Regions from separate parts of the Lentzea rhizosphaerae genome, predicted to be linked through region 3. Evidence: riboswitches for the same ligand, from Rfam matches in the RefSeq annotation. Region 3 holds a riboswitch; each other region holds the start of a gene.
What was found. A riboswitch is a leader RNA that binds a small molecule or an ion and turns the genes downstream of it on or off. The one in region 3 is predicted to bind S-adenosylmethionine.

Region 1: linked by a shared signal. The riboswitch ahead of ACFOWZ_RS42885 (methionine ABC transporter ATP-binding protein) and the one ahead of ACFOWZ_RS17920 (aminotransferase class V-fold PLP-dependent enzyme) in region 3 are both predicted to bind S-adenosylmethionine.
Region 2: linked by a shared signal. The riboswitch ahead of thrC (threonine synthase) and the one ahead of ACFOWZ_RS17920 (aminotransferase class V-fold PLP-dependent enzyme) in region 3 are both predicted to bind S-adenosylmethionine.

What each region holds. Positions count from the first base shown of each region.
Region 1 covers NZ_JBHRZI010000046.1:225,191-229,384, reverse strand. The annotation lists gene ACFOWZ_RS42895 (transglycosylase family protein) at 1-571, shown strand, start outside; gene rsmA (16S rRNA (adenine(1518)-N(6)/adenine(1519)-N(6))-dimethyltransferase RsmA) at 750-1,580, shown strand; SAM riboswitch class I at 1,669-1,762, shown strand; gene ACFOWZ_RS42885 (methionine ABC transporter ATP-binding protein) at 1,981-2,979, shown strand; gene ACFOWZ_RS42880 (methionine ABC transporter permease) at 2,976-3,659, shown strand; gene ACFOWZ_RS42875 (MetQ/NlpA family ABC transporter substrate-binding protein) at 3,758-4,194, shown strand, end outside.
Region 2 covers NZ_JBHRZI010000029.1:9,798-13,991, reverse strand. The annotation lists gene ACFOWZ_RS32450 (DNA internalization-related competence protein ComEC/Rec2) at 1-270, shown strand, start outside; gene thrC (threonine synthase) at 272-1,528, opposite strand; SAM riboswitch class I at 1,540-1,670, opposite strand; gene holA (DNA polymerase III subunit delta) at 1,749-2,726, shown strand; gene ACFOWZ_RS32435 (helix-turn-helix domain-containing protein) at 2,711-3,502, opposite strand; gene ACFOWZ_RS32430 (hypothetical protein) at 3,673-4,032, shown strand; gene ACFOWZ_RS32425 (DUF4258 domain-containing protein) at 4,032-4,194, shown strand, end outside.
Region 3 covers NZ_JBHRZI010000015.1:213,882-218,075, reverse strand. The annotation lists gene ACFOWZ_RS17925 (potassium/proton antiporter) at 105-1,592, shown strand; SAM riboswitch class IV at 1,666-1,780, shown strand; gene ACFOWZ_RS17920 (aminotransferase class V-fold PLP-dependent enzyme) at 1,818-3,149, shown strand; gene lspA (signal peptidase II) at 3,173-3,919, shown strand; gene ACFOWZ_RS17910 (RluA family pseudouridine synthase) at 4,021-4,194, shown strand, end outside.

The DNA of each region.
Region 1 (4,194 bases), on a different contig from region 3:
CCTCGGCCCCGAGGACGCAGTCGCCTCTGGTACCGACGTGAAGCTCGCCACCGGCGCCGAGGTCTACATCTCGCGCACCGGCGTCACGGTCATCAACGTGAACGAGCCCGTCGCCCCGCCGGTCGAGAAGACCAACGACCCGAACATGAACGCGGGCGAGCAGAAGGTCACCGACCCGGGCGAGGCGGGCGAGCAGATCTCGACCTACCGCGTGACGGTGAAGAACGGCAAGGAGATCAGCCGCGAGAAGATCGGCGGCAAGGTCACCAAGGAGCCGAAGCCCAAGAAGATCACCGTGGGCACCAAGCCCCTCCCCGACGGCGAGGTCTGGGACCGCCTGGCCAAGTGCGAGGCGGGCGGCAACTGGGCCATCAACACGGGCAACGGCTACTACGGCGGCCTGCAGTTCGACGCGAGCACCTGGCGCGCCTATGGTGGCCAGGCCTACGCCCCCCTCCCGCACCAGGCAACGCGCGAACAGCAGATCGCGGTGGCCACCAAGCTGCGCGACGGCCGAGGCGGCACGTACTCGGCGTGGCCGGGCTGCCGCGCGAAGCTGGGCCTGCCGTAAGCCCGCACCTGACTCGACCGATGGCCGCTCCTGGTTCGCCAGGGCGGCCATCGCCGTTTCCGGGGCAGGGGAGGGAGCACCCGCCACAGCAACACGGAACCTGGCGTGCCGGGGGACCGAGCCACCCAACCCGAGCCGACCCGCGCAACACCCACCCTGCGACAATGCCCGAGTGAGCCTGCTGGGACCCGCCGAAGTCCGCCGTCTAGCCGAAGAGCTGGACATCCGCCCAACCAAGAAACTGGGCCAGAACTTCGTCCACGACCCCAACACGGTCCGCAAAATCGTCACGGCAGCCGAGCTCACCAACGACGACGTCGTCCTGGAAGTGGGCCCAGGCCTGGGATCCCTGACCCTGGCCCTCCTCCCACCAGCCAAACAGGTCATCGCCGTCGAGATCGACCCCAAACTCGCGCAACGCCTCCCCCAGACCGCATCCGAGATGGACCCGGAGAACGCCGACAAACTCCACGTGGTCCTGAAAGACGCGATGAAGGTCACCCAACAGGACCTGCCAGAACAACCCACGGCGATCGTCGCCAACCTCCCGTACAACGTCGCGGTCCCGGTAGTCCTCCACCTGCTGGCCGAACTCCCGACCCTCCAAAAGGGTCTGGTCATGGTCCAAGCAGAGGTAGCCGACCGAATGGCGGCAAAACCGGGCAACAAGATCTACGGCGTCCCGAGCGTCAAGCTCGCCTGGTACGCCAACGCCAAGAAGGCCGGCAGCATCGGCAAGAACGTCTTCTGGCCCGCCCCGAACGTCGACTCGGGCCTGGTCTGGTTCCAGCGCCACGAAACCCTGCTGTCCACAGTGGACAAGAAAAGGCTGTTCGAGATCATCGACGCCGCCTTCGCCCAGCGCCGCAAGACGCTGCGGGCCGCCCTCAAGGGCTGGGCCGGCGGTGCCGAGCAGGCCGACGAACTGCTCCAGAAGGCTGGCATCGACCCCCAGCAAAGGGGCGAACAGCTCAGCGTGATCGACTTTGTCCGGATCGCCGAGGTCTGACCCGGCGATCTTTCGGCCATCAGTGTGATCTGTCGAACGAATCCGAATCTGGCTTGCGCAACCGAACGTCTGTCCGGTTGACTGCTAAGTGCCATCCGGAGCGACCGAGAGACCTGGCTCTACGACGTCGCAGCAACCACCCGCTGGATGCGGGCAGGTGCTAACGCCAGGACCGATGGAGGATCACATGTGCACTTCGCGAATGCTGACGCGCCGTCGAGTCGTCGACCAGTGCCGTCGCACCGCTTCTGCATGTCGTCGCCACCTCGTCTAAGGCGCCTTCTCAAAGTCCTTTGACGCGCACTCAGTCAACGAGTGGCGCACACACCTGAGCAGAACTTCGATCGCGCACAGCCCGCACAAGGGCGTGTGTGCCGTCGCGCGCAGCCGTGGAGCAGAAGTGATCACTGTCGAAAACCTCACCAAGTCCTTCCAGGGTGTCAACGCCCTGAACGGCGTGACCCTCGACGTCGAGGCGGGCACCGTGCTCGGCGTGGTCGGCCCGAGCGGGGCCGGCAAGTCGACGCTCGCGCGCTGCGTTGCGCTGCTCGAGCGTCCCGACTCCGGTGCGATCCGGGTCGATGGCACCGACATCACGAGCCTTGACGGGAGTGCCCTCCGGGCCGCCCGCCGGCAGATCGGCGTTGTGCCGCAGGGGGATTCGCTCCTCCGCCAGCGCACGGCGGCCGGCAACATCGCCCTTCCCCTCGAGAGCGCGGGCGTTCCGGGGCCGCAGCGCCGCACCCGCGTGGGTGAGCTGCTGGACCTCGTCGGCCTCACCGACAAGGCCACCGCGTACCCCGACCAGCTGTCCGGCGGCCAGCGTCAGCGCATCGCCGTGGCGCGTGCGCTCGCCGCGAACCCGTCCGTGCTCCTCGCCGACGAGCCCACCAGTGCGCTCGACCCGGAGACCACCGGTTCCGTGCTGACCGTGCTCGACCGTGCGCGCGCTGAGCTCGGTGTGACCGTGCTCGTCGTCACGCACGACATGGGCGTGGTCCGCAAGATCTGCGATGACGTCGCCGTGCTGGAGCAGGGCCGTGTCGTCGAGCACGGCAAGGTCCTCGACCTGGTCGGTGACGCCGCCAGCCGCACGAGTTCCGCGTTGCTGCCCGCCGTCGACCTGAACCCGATCAACGAGAACACTTACGACCGCGTCGCGGACGTCGTGCTCGTCGGGTTCGCCGCGGTCGGCGCGCTGCTGCCCGAGGCCTCGCACCGGTTCGGCGTCGAGCTGAACATCGTCGGTGGCGGCCTCACGCGGCTGGGCGAGACGCCGGTCGCGCGGTTCCGCCTCGGCCTGAACGGCGAGCGCTCCGACTCCGCGCTCGAGTGGATCGGCGAGGCCGGCGGTGCGGTGCAGAGGTCCCTGAAGGGACCGCAGGGAGTAGCTGCGTGAGGTCTGCTACACCCTGGCCCGACGTCGTCAGCTACCTCGTCGAGGCCACCGGTGAAACGCTGTACATGGTCGGCGTTTCCACCGTCATCGCCACCGCACTAGGAGTTCCCGTAGGGGTTTGGCTGCAGCTCACCGCCAAGGGCGGGCTGCGGCCGAACGCCGCGGTGCACCGAATTCTCAGCTTCGTCACCGACCTGGGCCGCTCGATGCCGTTCATCGTGCTGCTCGTCGCGCTCACGTCGGTCACCCGCCTGATCGTCGGCGGCTCCATCGGCAGCACCGCGGTCATCGTGCCGCTGGCCGTGGGCGCCATCCCGTTCGTCGGGCGGCTCGTGCAGAACATCCTGTCCGAGGTGCACGTGACCGTGGTCGAGGCCGCGATCACCACCGGCGCCTCGACGTTGAGGATCGTCAGGAGCGTGCTGATCCGCGAGTCGCTGCCCGCGCTGATCAACGCCATCGGCGTCACCGTGATCGCCCTGATCGGGTACTCCGCGATGGCGGGCGTGATCGGCGGTGGCGGCCTCGGCGACCTCGCGATCCGCGAGGGCTACCAGCGCTTCAACGACCGGATCCTGTGGAGCACCGTGGCGTGGCTCGCCGTGCTCACGACCGTGATCCAGCTCGGTTTCACCCGTGCCGCCCGTGCGTCCGACCGGCGCCGGCACGCCTCCGTCTGACTTTTCGGCACGCGGGGCCCTCTCGTGCGGCCAGAGCGAACGAAAGCTCCCCGCGTGCACTGAAACTTTCCGCCGCTGAAACTCTCAAAAGGAACGAAATGCGTATTAAGGCTGCCCTGATCGCGGTCGCTTTGACTGTTTTGTCCGCTTGCTCGTCCGGCACGAACACGTCCGACACCCTCAAGGTCGGCGTCTCCCCGGTCCCGCACGCCCAGATCCTCAAGTACGTGGCCGACAACCTCGCGTCGCAGAAGGGTCTGAAGATCGAGGTCGTCGAGTTCACCGACTACGTGCAGCCGAACACGGCGCTGGTCGACGGCTCGCTCGACGCCAACTACTTCCAGACCGTGCCGTACCTGGCGACCTTCACGAAGGAGAGCGGCGCCCAGGTCGAGTGGGTCGAGCCCGTCCACGTCGAGCCGCTGGGTCTCTACTCGAAGAAGGTCCGCAAGCTCCACGAGCTGCCGCAGAACGCCAAGGTCGCCGTGGCCAACGACGCCACGAACGAGGCCCGCGGGCTCAAGCTCCTCGAAGC
Region 2 (4,194 bases), on a different contig from region 3:
TTACGACCTCATGTCGGAGTACGTGTTCGACGACGACCTGAGGATCACGCCGCAGGCCTGGCACGACTACCACTACAACGCGCTCAAGGCGGAATGCCCGTGGCCGCAACGGATCGTGGCGTGGCGCGCGGAGGCGAGCCCGGTCGGACCGCACGTGATGGAGGGCCTGCAACGCTTTCCGCGCACCGGTTGGCTCAGGACCGACGCGATTTCCTTCTGACACAACGCGGTCCGGGGACGTGTGAGCGTCCCCGGACCGGAAGGAGGTGATTTAGCCCAGCGCCTTGATGACGGCCTCGGCCGACGGTGGAACCGTCGCGCGCGGGCCGATCGTGTCGCCGAGCGCGTCGAGGGTCTTGAGGCCGTCGCCGGTGATGAGCAGCACGGTCTCGCCGTCCGGGTCGAGCTGGCCCGCCTCGATCAGCTTCTTCGCCGTCGCCACGGTCACGCCGCCGGCGGTCTCGGCGAAGATGCCCTCGGTGCGGGCGAGGAGCTTGATGCCCTCGACGACCTCTTCGTCGGTCACGTCCTCGATGGCACCGTTGGTGCGGCGCACCGCGTCGAGGACGTAGGGGCCGTCGGCCGGGGCGCCGATCGCCAGCGAGCGGGCGATGGTGTCCGGGCGGACCGGGCGGATGACGTCGTGGCCTTCCTTGTACGCGGCGGAGACCGGGCTGCAGCCGGTGGCCTGGGCGCCGAACACGCGGTACGGGGTGGCCTCGACGAGGTCGAGCTGGCCGAGCTCGCGGAACGCCTTGTCGACCTTGGTGAGCTGCGAGCCGGACGCGATCGGCACCACGATCTGGTCGGGCAGGCGCCAGCCCAGCTGCTCGGCGACCTCGTAGCCGAGGGTCTTCGAGCCCTCCGCGTAGTACGGGCGGACGTTGACGTTCACGAACGCCCAGTCCTCGTGCTCCGCGGCGAGTTCCTGGGCCAGGCGGTTCACGTCGTCGTAGTTGCCGTCGACGGCGATCAGGGCGCCTTCGTAGACCGCGCTCATCAGGATCTTGGCGCGCTCGAGAGAGGAGGGAACCAGCACGACCGACTGCCAGCCCGCGCGGGCGGCGGCCGCGGCGACGGCGTTCGCCAGGTTGCCGGTGGACGGGCAGGCCAGGACCTTGAAGCCGAGCTCACGGGCCGCGGCGAGGGCCACGCCGACCACGCGGTCCTTGAACGAGTGGGTGGGGTTGCCGGTGTCGTCCTTCACCCAGACCTTGCGGACGCCCAGGGCCTTGGCGAGGTTGTCGGCCTTGACCAGGCGGGTGCCGCCGGGGTCGGTGTTCGGGTGCTGTTCCACAGTGGACGGAACGGGGAGAAGGCCGCGGTAGCGCCAGATCGACTTGGGGCCGGCCTCGATGTCCTCGCGCCGGATCCTGCCGAAGTCGTAGGCCACTTCCAGCGGCCCGAAACATTCCAGACAGGCGTACTCAGCAGCGAGAGGGGTCTCATTTCCGCACTCACGGCACAGCAGTGCACGGGCGGGGCCGAGGTCGAAGGTCGTGCTCGTGGGCACAGTGACAGCAGTCATCGCGAGGTATCTCCTCATCTTTCCCGCGAAATCGAACGGGTCGGAATTGGCACCGTGATCGTCCGCGCGCAGTGATGCACTGCTGCTGACGCCGGTTGCCGGGGCTTCTTCGGGCCGGTCCCTCTGCCCCTCTGGATGAGCGGTGTTCAGTTGTGGCCACCAAGCTACGGCAACAGTCCGCGGCTCAGCCACCGACGTCCACGATCCGGGACGTGGGAGGATGCGGAGCGTGAGCGCACCGGAGTCACTGCACCTCGTCGTCGGCGAGGAGGAGTTGCTGGTCGAACGTGCTGTTCGGGCGGCGCTCGAGGCCGCACGCGAGGTCGATCCGAACGCCGATCTGACCCGTGTGCAGGTGACTGACCTCACTCCTCCCGAGCTGGCCGAGCTGGTGAGCCCGTCGCTGTTCGCGGAGGGGCGCGTGATCGTCCTGCAGAGCGCGCAGGACATCACCAAGGAGATCGCCGAGACGGTGCTCTCCTACGTCAAGGCGCCCGCGGACGGAGTCACGCTCGTCGTCGTGCACACGGGCGGTGGTCGCAGCAAGGCGGCCAAGGACCTGCCCGGACAGCTGAAGAAGGCCGGTGCCGCGGTCACCGAGTGCGCCAAGATCACCAAGCCCGGTGAGCGGGAGGCGTTCGTGCGCAACGAGGTGCGGCGGGCGGGCGGCAAGATCGATCCGGAGGCCGTCGCCACGCTCATCGACGCCGTGGGCACGAACCTGCGCGAGCTCGCCGCCGCGGCGTCACAGCTCGTGTCGGACACCGACGGCAAGGTGACGGTCGACGAGATCCGCCGCTACCACCAGGGCAAGGCCGAGGTGACCGGGTTCGCGGTCGCGGAGAAGGCCGTGACCGGTGACCGTGCGGGAGCCATGGAGGCGTTGCGCTGGGCCATGCAGCTCGGCGTGCCGCACGTGCTGGTCGCGGACGCGCTCGCGGACGCGGTGCGCACGGTCGCGCGGGTGTCCGCGGTGGGCCGTGCCGACCCGTTCAGCCTGGCGGGTCCGCTCGGCATGCCGCCGTGGAAGATCAAGAAGGCGCAGGCCCAGGCGCGCGGCTGGGACCAGTCCGGTCTCGCCGACGCGATGCAGGTGGTCGCGGGGCTCAACGCCGACGTGAAGGGTGTGGCGGCCGACGCCGACTACGCGCTGGAGCGTGCCGTGCTCAGGATCGTGGCCGCTCACGGCCGTCGTTGAGCGGTGTCGATCATGAACCGCTGATCGCACGCACCGACGAGTGCCTCGGCGCTCTCGCCCGTGCCCGCGATGCCGACGCAGCCGCGGCCTTCGACGCGCAGGGTGTACTCGGCCTCCGAGTGTTCGAGGGTGAAGGGCGTGGCTTTGGTGCAGTCGTCCCACGGCTCCAGCAGACCGTCCTCCAGCACCTTCAGACATCCCTTGCCGAACTGCGGGTGGTGCCACGCGATGCGGTACGCGCCGGAACCGAGTGGTTCGAGCGTGGTCGTTTGCGGTGCCACGGCGGAACACGGTCGTTGCACGGCCACTAGCGGGCCGTAGCGGCCGTCGCGCACGTGTCCGTCGGTCAGGCACAGGTCCGGCGCGGCGACCGGCCTGATCCGCACCGGTGAGGTCGGGACCGAGGTGCCGGCGGGCGCGTCCCGGCCACCGGACACCGCGAACCAGGTGCCCGCCGCGGCGACGACCACCAGCGCGGAAGCCGCCGACCACCACACCGAACGACGTCGCTGGACCGCCGGTGTCGCAGCGGGTTCGGCGATCGAGGCGCGGGCCTGCTGCCACGAGTCGACCTGGTCACCTTCACCGCACGCGTGCACGAACGCGTCCAGCACGTCCGGTGCCGGTAGCCGCTTTCCCGCGAGCACGTCGGCCAGAGTGCTGCGCGCCAGCACCTTTCCCCGCTCGGCGGCGCGTTTCTCCAACTGGCGATAGGTGAGGCCGGACCGTTGTTTCAGCTCGCGCAACGACGCGATGAACTCCCCCTGGCTGTTCACGTCTCCCGATCATGCCGTCCGGAGGCGCCCCTGACCAGGCCGGACAAGGTCGGACTGACCGGACGGCCGCATCCACTTGTACGACCGCCGCTGATCTCGGAAAGCTCAGTCCCGCCCCGGCCGGGTGCCTCAACGAATCGGAATCCAACACAAAACGAGGGGTGGCTGACGTGCGTGGAATTCGCGCTGCGTTGACCGGTTTGGCACTGGTGGGCTTGTCGTTGTCCGGCGCCGCGACGGCGAACGCGGAGGGCATGTCCGCGATGGGTGGCTGCGGCGAGGTCAAGAACCCGAAGACGTCCGGTGCCAAGGCGCACTGGGAGCTGAGCTGCCGGGACGGCAAGATCCGCGTGAGCGGCTGGGTCGAGGACACCGACGCGGACGGCCAGTGCGCGAAGGTGAAGGCGGTGTTCGCGAGCGGCAACACGGAGTTCAGCAGGGCGGCGTGCCCGAAGGGCAAGCGCATCCCGTTCGACTGGGCGCATCCCGGCTCGGTCGCGAGCGTCTACCTCTTCGAGTACGACGCGTGATGGCAGGCCTGGTCAGGCTCTGCGCCGCCGTGCTGGCGGCCATGTTCATCGCCACCGGTATCGCGCAGGCGGTGCCTCCCGAACCGGTGCTGCAGGTGCAGGCGGGCGCGCCGTGCTTCGTGTCCGGCTACAGCCTGCACGCCCAGGAGCAGATGGCGGCGC
Region 3 (4,194 bases):
TGAGCCACTGATCAACATGCTCCTGTGCGCATGAGCCCGGTAGAGGAGAACGGCGGGTTGTTGTGACGCGTCGGATTCGTCCAATTCGGTGGTGATCAACGAGAATGGTCCGGGTGGGTGACGTGACGGTCGTTCTGGGCGTCGGCGCGGCCGTGCTGCTGATCTCCGTGGTCGCGGTGCGCGTGTCGACTCGACTCGGTCTGCCCTCGTTGTTGTTGTACCTCGGCATCGGCGTGCTGCTCGGCGAGTCCGTGGCCGGCATCAGGTTCGACGACGCCGACCTCACCCAGTCCCTCGGCATCGCGGCTCTCGTGCTGATCCTGAGCGAGGGCGGGCTCACGACCCGTTGGCAGGCCGTGAAGTCCTCGCTGTGGTTAGGTGTCGCACTGTCCACAGTGGCCGTTGCGGTGAGCGTCGCCGTGACGGGAACCGCGTTGCACTTCCTGCTCGGCCTCGACTGGCGGATGGCGTTGCTGTGGGGCGCGGTGCTGTCGTCCACCGACGCGGCCGCGGTCTTCAGCGTCCTGCGGTCGCTGGGCGTCGGGGCGCGGCTCACCGGCGCGCTCGAACTGGAGTCCGGCCTCAACGACGCGCCGGTCTACCTCGCCGTCGTGCTGCTGGCGTCGTCGGACCGGATCTCGTGGACCGCACCGCTGCTCGTGGTCTACGAACTGGTCGCGGGCGCGCTCATCGGTGTCGCGCTGGGCTATCTCGGCGGCGCTGGGCTGAGACGTGCGGCGCTGCCCGCCACCGGCCTGTACCCGCTCGCCACCGTGGCGGTGTGCGTGATCGCTTACACCGCAGGCGATCTCGCGCACGCGTCCGGGTTCCTCGCCACCTACGTGGCCGCGCTGGTGCTCGGCAACGCCCGCCTGCCGCACCGCGCCGACACCCTCTCGTTCGCGGAAGGGCTCGGCTGGCTCGCGCAGATCGGGCTCTTCGTCCTGCTCGGCCTCTACGCGTCACCGTCGCGGCTGCTCGACGTGCTGGTCCCGGCGTTGATCGCGGGTGTGGTGGTGACGTTCCTGGCGCGGCCGCTGTCCGTCGTGCTCGCCGCGCTGCCGTTCAAGGTGCCGTGGCGCGAGCAGGCGTTCCTCTCGTGGTCGGGCCTGCGCGGCGCGGTGCCCATCGTGTTCGCGCTGATCCCGTTGATCCAGGGCGTTCAGGGCGCGCGCGAGCTGGTCGACGCGGTGTTCGTGCTGGTCATCGTGCTGACGGTGGTGCAGGGCACGACGTTGCCGTTCCTGGCGCGGCGCCTCGGCCTGGTGCGCGCGGGGGAGCCGCAGGAGGTGCAGGTCGACTCCTCGCCGTTGGACGAGCTGGGCGCCGAGCTGCTGCAGGTGCACATCCAGCGCGGGTCGAAGCTGCACGGCGTGTACATGTCCGAGCTGAGGCTGCCGACCGGCGCCACGGTGAGCCTCGTGGTGCGCGGCGGGAAGAGTTTCACGCCACAACCGACGACGCGGCTGCAGACCGAGGACCAGTTGCTCATCGTCACCACGGAAGAGGCGCGCGAGGCCGCTGAGCGGCGCGTTCGTGCCGTGGACCGGGCCGGTCGCTACGCCCGCTGGAAGGGCGAGACCGGCGAATAGTCGGTCTCCGAGGCTTCTCACGATGTGATCGGGTGTCGACGCGCTCGGTGACCCTCCGCTAACGTCGTCGGCAGGTCATGAGAGCCAGCGTCAAGCCCAAGCTTGCTGGCCGGCAACCCTCCAACCGCGGTGGGGTGCCCTTGGTGAGGACCTGGTCCGGCGCGTGGGGCGCCGGTCAAGCGCGGGCCTTCGCGACACGGGGCCCCTGGCCTCGGAGGCAGCTCGATGACGCTCGCGATCACCAAGACCACCAGCACTGCGGTTCCGGCTGTCGTCGGCGCTGACCTGCGCGTTCCACTGGTCACCGGAGAGCGCGTCACCTACGCCAACCTCGACCACGCGGCGAGCGCGCCGTGTCTGCAGGAGGTGCGCGACGCCGTCGACGAGCTGCTGCCCTGGTACGCCAGCGTGCACCGCGGCGCCGGGTTCGCCTCGCAGGTGTCGACCCGCGTCTACGAGCAGGCGCGTGACCGCATCCGCAGGTTCATCGGGGCGCACTCGTCCGACGCCGTCGTCTTCACCCGCAACACCACGGACTCGCTGAACCTGTTGGCGCGCAGCGTTCCCAAGAACACCGCCGTCGTCCTGTTCGACAGCGAGCACCACGCGGCGCTGCTGCCGTGGCGCGGTCCGAACGTTCAGCGCATTCCCGCACCGTCTTCGTCTGGCGCCGCGATCGTCGCGCTGGACCGGGCGTTGGCCGCCGCCCCGGTCGGCCCTCGGCTCGTGATCGTCACCGGGGCGTCCAACGTCACGGGTGAGCTGTGGCCGGTCGCGGAGCTCGCGAAGGTCGCCCGCCGGCACGGCGCGCGGATCGCGCTCGACGCCGCGCAGCTCGCCCCGCACCGCCCGGTCAACGCCCGTGAGCTGGGCGTCGACTACGTCGCGTTCTCCGGTCACAAGATCTACGCGCCGTTCGGTGCGGGCGTGCTGGTCGGTCGCGCGGACTGGTTGCAGCAGGCCCAGCCGTACCTGGTCGGCGGCGGTGCCACGTCGAAGGTGACCGACCACGGCGACCGGCTCGGCGTGGCCTGGTCCGCGGTGCCGGAGCGGCACGAGGCCGGCAGCCCGAACGTCGTCGGCGTGCACGCGCTCGCGGCGGCCTGCGAGATCCTGTCGCGGCACTGGGAGCAGACGGTCGCGCACGAGCAGGAGCTGCTGGCCCGCCTTCGTGAAGGGCTGCGCACGATCCCCGGCTTCCGCGAGCTGTCGATCCTGACCGACGTCGACAAGGTCGGTGTCGTGAGCTTCACGATCTCCGGCTTCGACGCGGGCTTCCTCGCGGCGGCGCTGTCCGCGGAGTACGGCATCGGTGTGCGGGACGGCGCGTTCTGCGCGCACGTGATCGTGGGCCGCCTGGTCAAGCAGGTCGGGTCGCACGAGGACCGTGCCGTGCGCGCGTCGATCGGCCTCGGCACGACGGTCGAGCACGTGGACCGGTTGGTCGCCGCGCTGCGCACTCTCGTCACCGAGGGGCCGAAGTGGACCTACACGCAGCGTGACGGACGGTGGGTGCCGGAGGACGACGGCCGAACCCTGCCGCCGTTCCTCGCGTAGTCCCTGTAGTGGACAATGACCTGGTGAGTGACGAGTCCAAGGCCGCCGAGAAGGCTGCTGCCGACCCTGCGGAAGAGCAGGTCAGCGCGCCGGAAGCGGTCGAGGAACCCGCGGCGGCACCGGACGACGCCACCGAGGAGTGGGCGGAGAAGGCTTCGGAAGAAGCCGCCGGGAAGGACTCCGGCGACGACGTCGTCGAGCCGGAGTTCTCGATCACCGGATCGCTGCCGGAGCCGAAGACCAAGACGCTCGCGGTGCTGGCGGGCGGTGTGCTGGCCCTGGATGTGCTCACCAAGGTCGTGTCCGTGGCGTTCCTCGAGGACTCCGGCCCCATCAAGCTGTTCGGCGGGGTGCTCTACCTGACGTTCGTCCGCAACCCCGGTGCCGCGTTCGGCCTGGCGGAGGGCATGACGTGGATCCTGGCGCTGATCGCGCTGGGAGTCGTCGGGTTCATCGCCTGGATCTCGCGCAACCTCCGCTCCCAGGGCTGGGCCGTCGGCCTGGGCCTGGTGCTGGGCGGTGCCGTGGGCAACCTGGTCGACCGCCTCTTCCGCGAGCCGGGGCCGATGCGCGGTCACGTGGTGGACTTCCTGTCGCTGTTCGACCCGTACGGCCGTGTCTGGCCCGTGTTCAACCTCGCCGACATGGCGATCGTCGGCGGTGGCGCGGCGATCATCGTCCTCGCGCTCAGGCGGCACGACTACGACGGGACGATTCACAAGGACGCTCCGGTGCCCGTGGAGTCCGACGGTCTGACGGAGCCGAAGTAGCTGGTCCTGATAGGTTCAGCAGGTTCTGCAAGGAGAAGAAGGTCGAGGCCCCGCGCGTGAGCGGATACCGAACGCTGCCGATTCCCGACGGTCTGGACGGCATGCGCGTCGACGCCGGCCTCGCGAAGCTGCTGGGTCTGTCCCGCACCGCCGTCGCCGCCATCGCCGACGCCGACGACGTGCTGATCGACGGCCGTGTCGTGGGCAAGTCCGACCGGCTGACCGCGGGCGCCATGCTCGAGATCACGCTGCCGGCGCCGCCGCAGCCGATCACC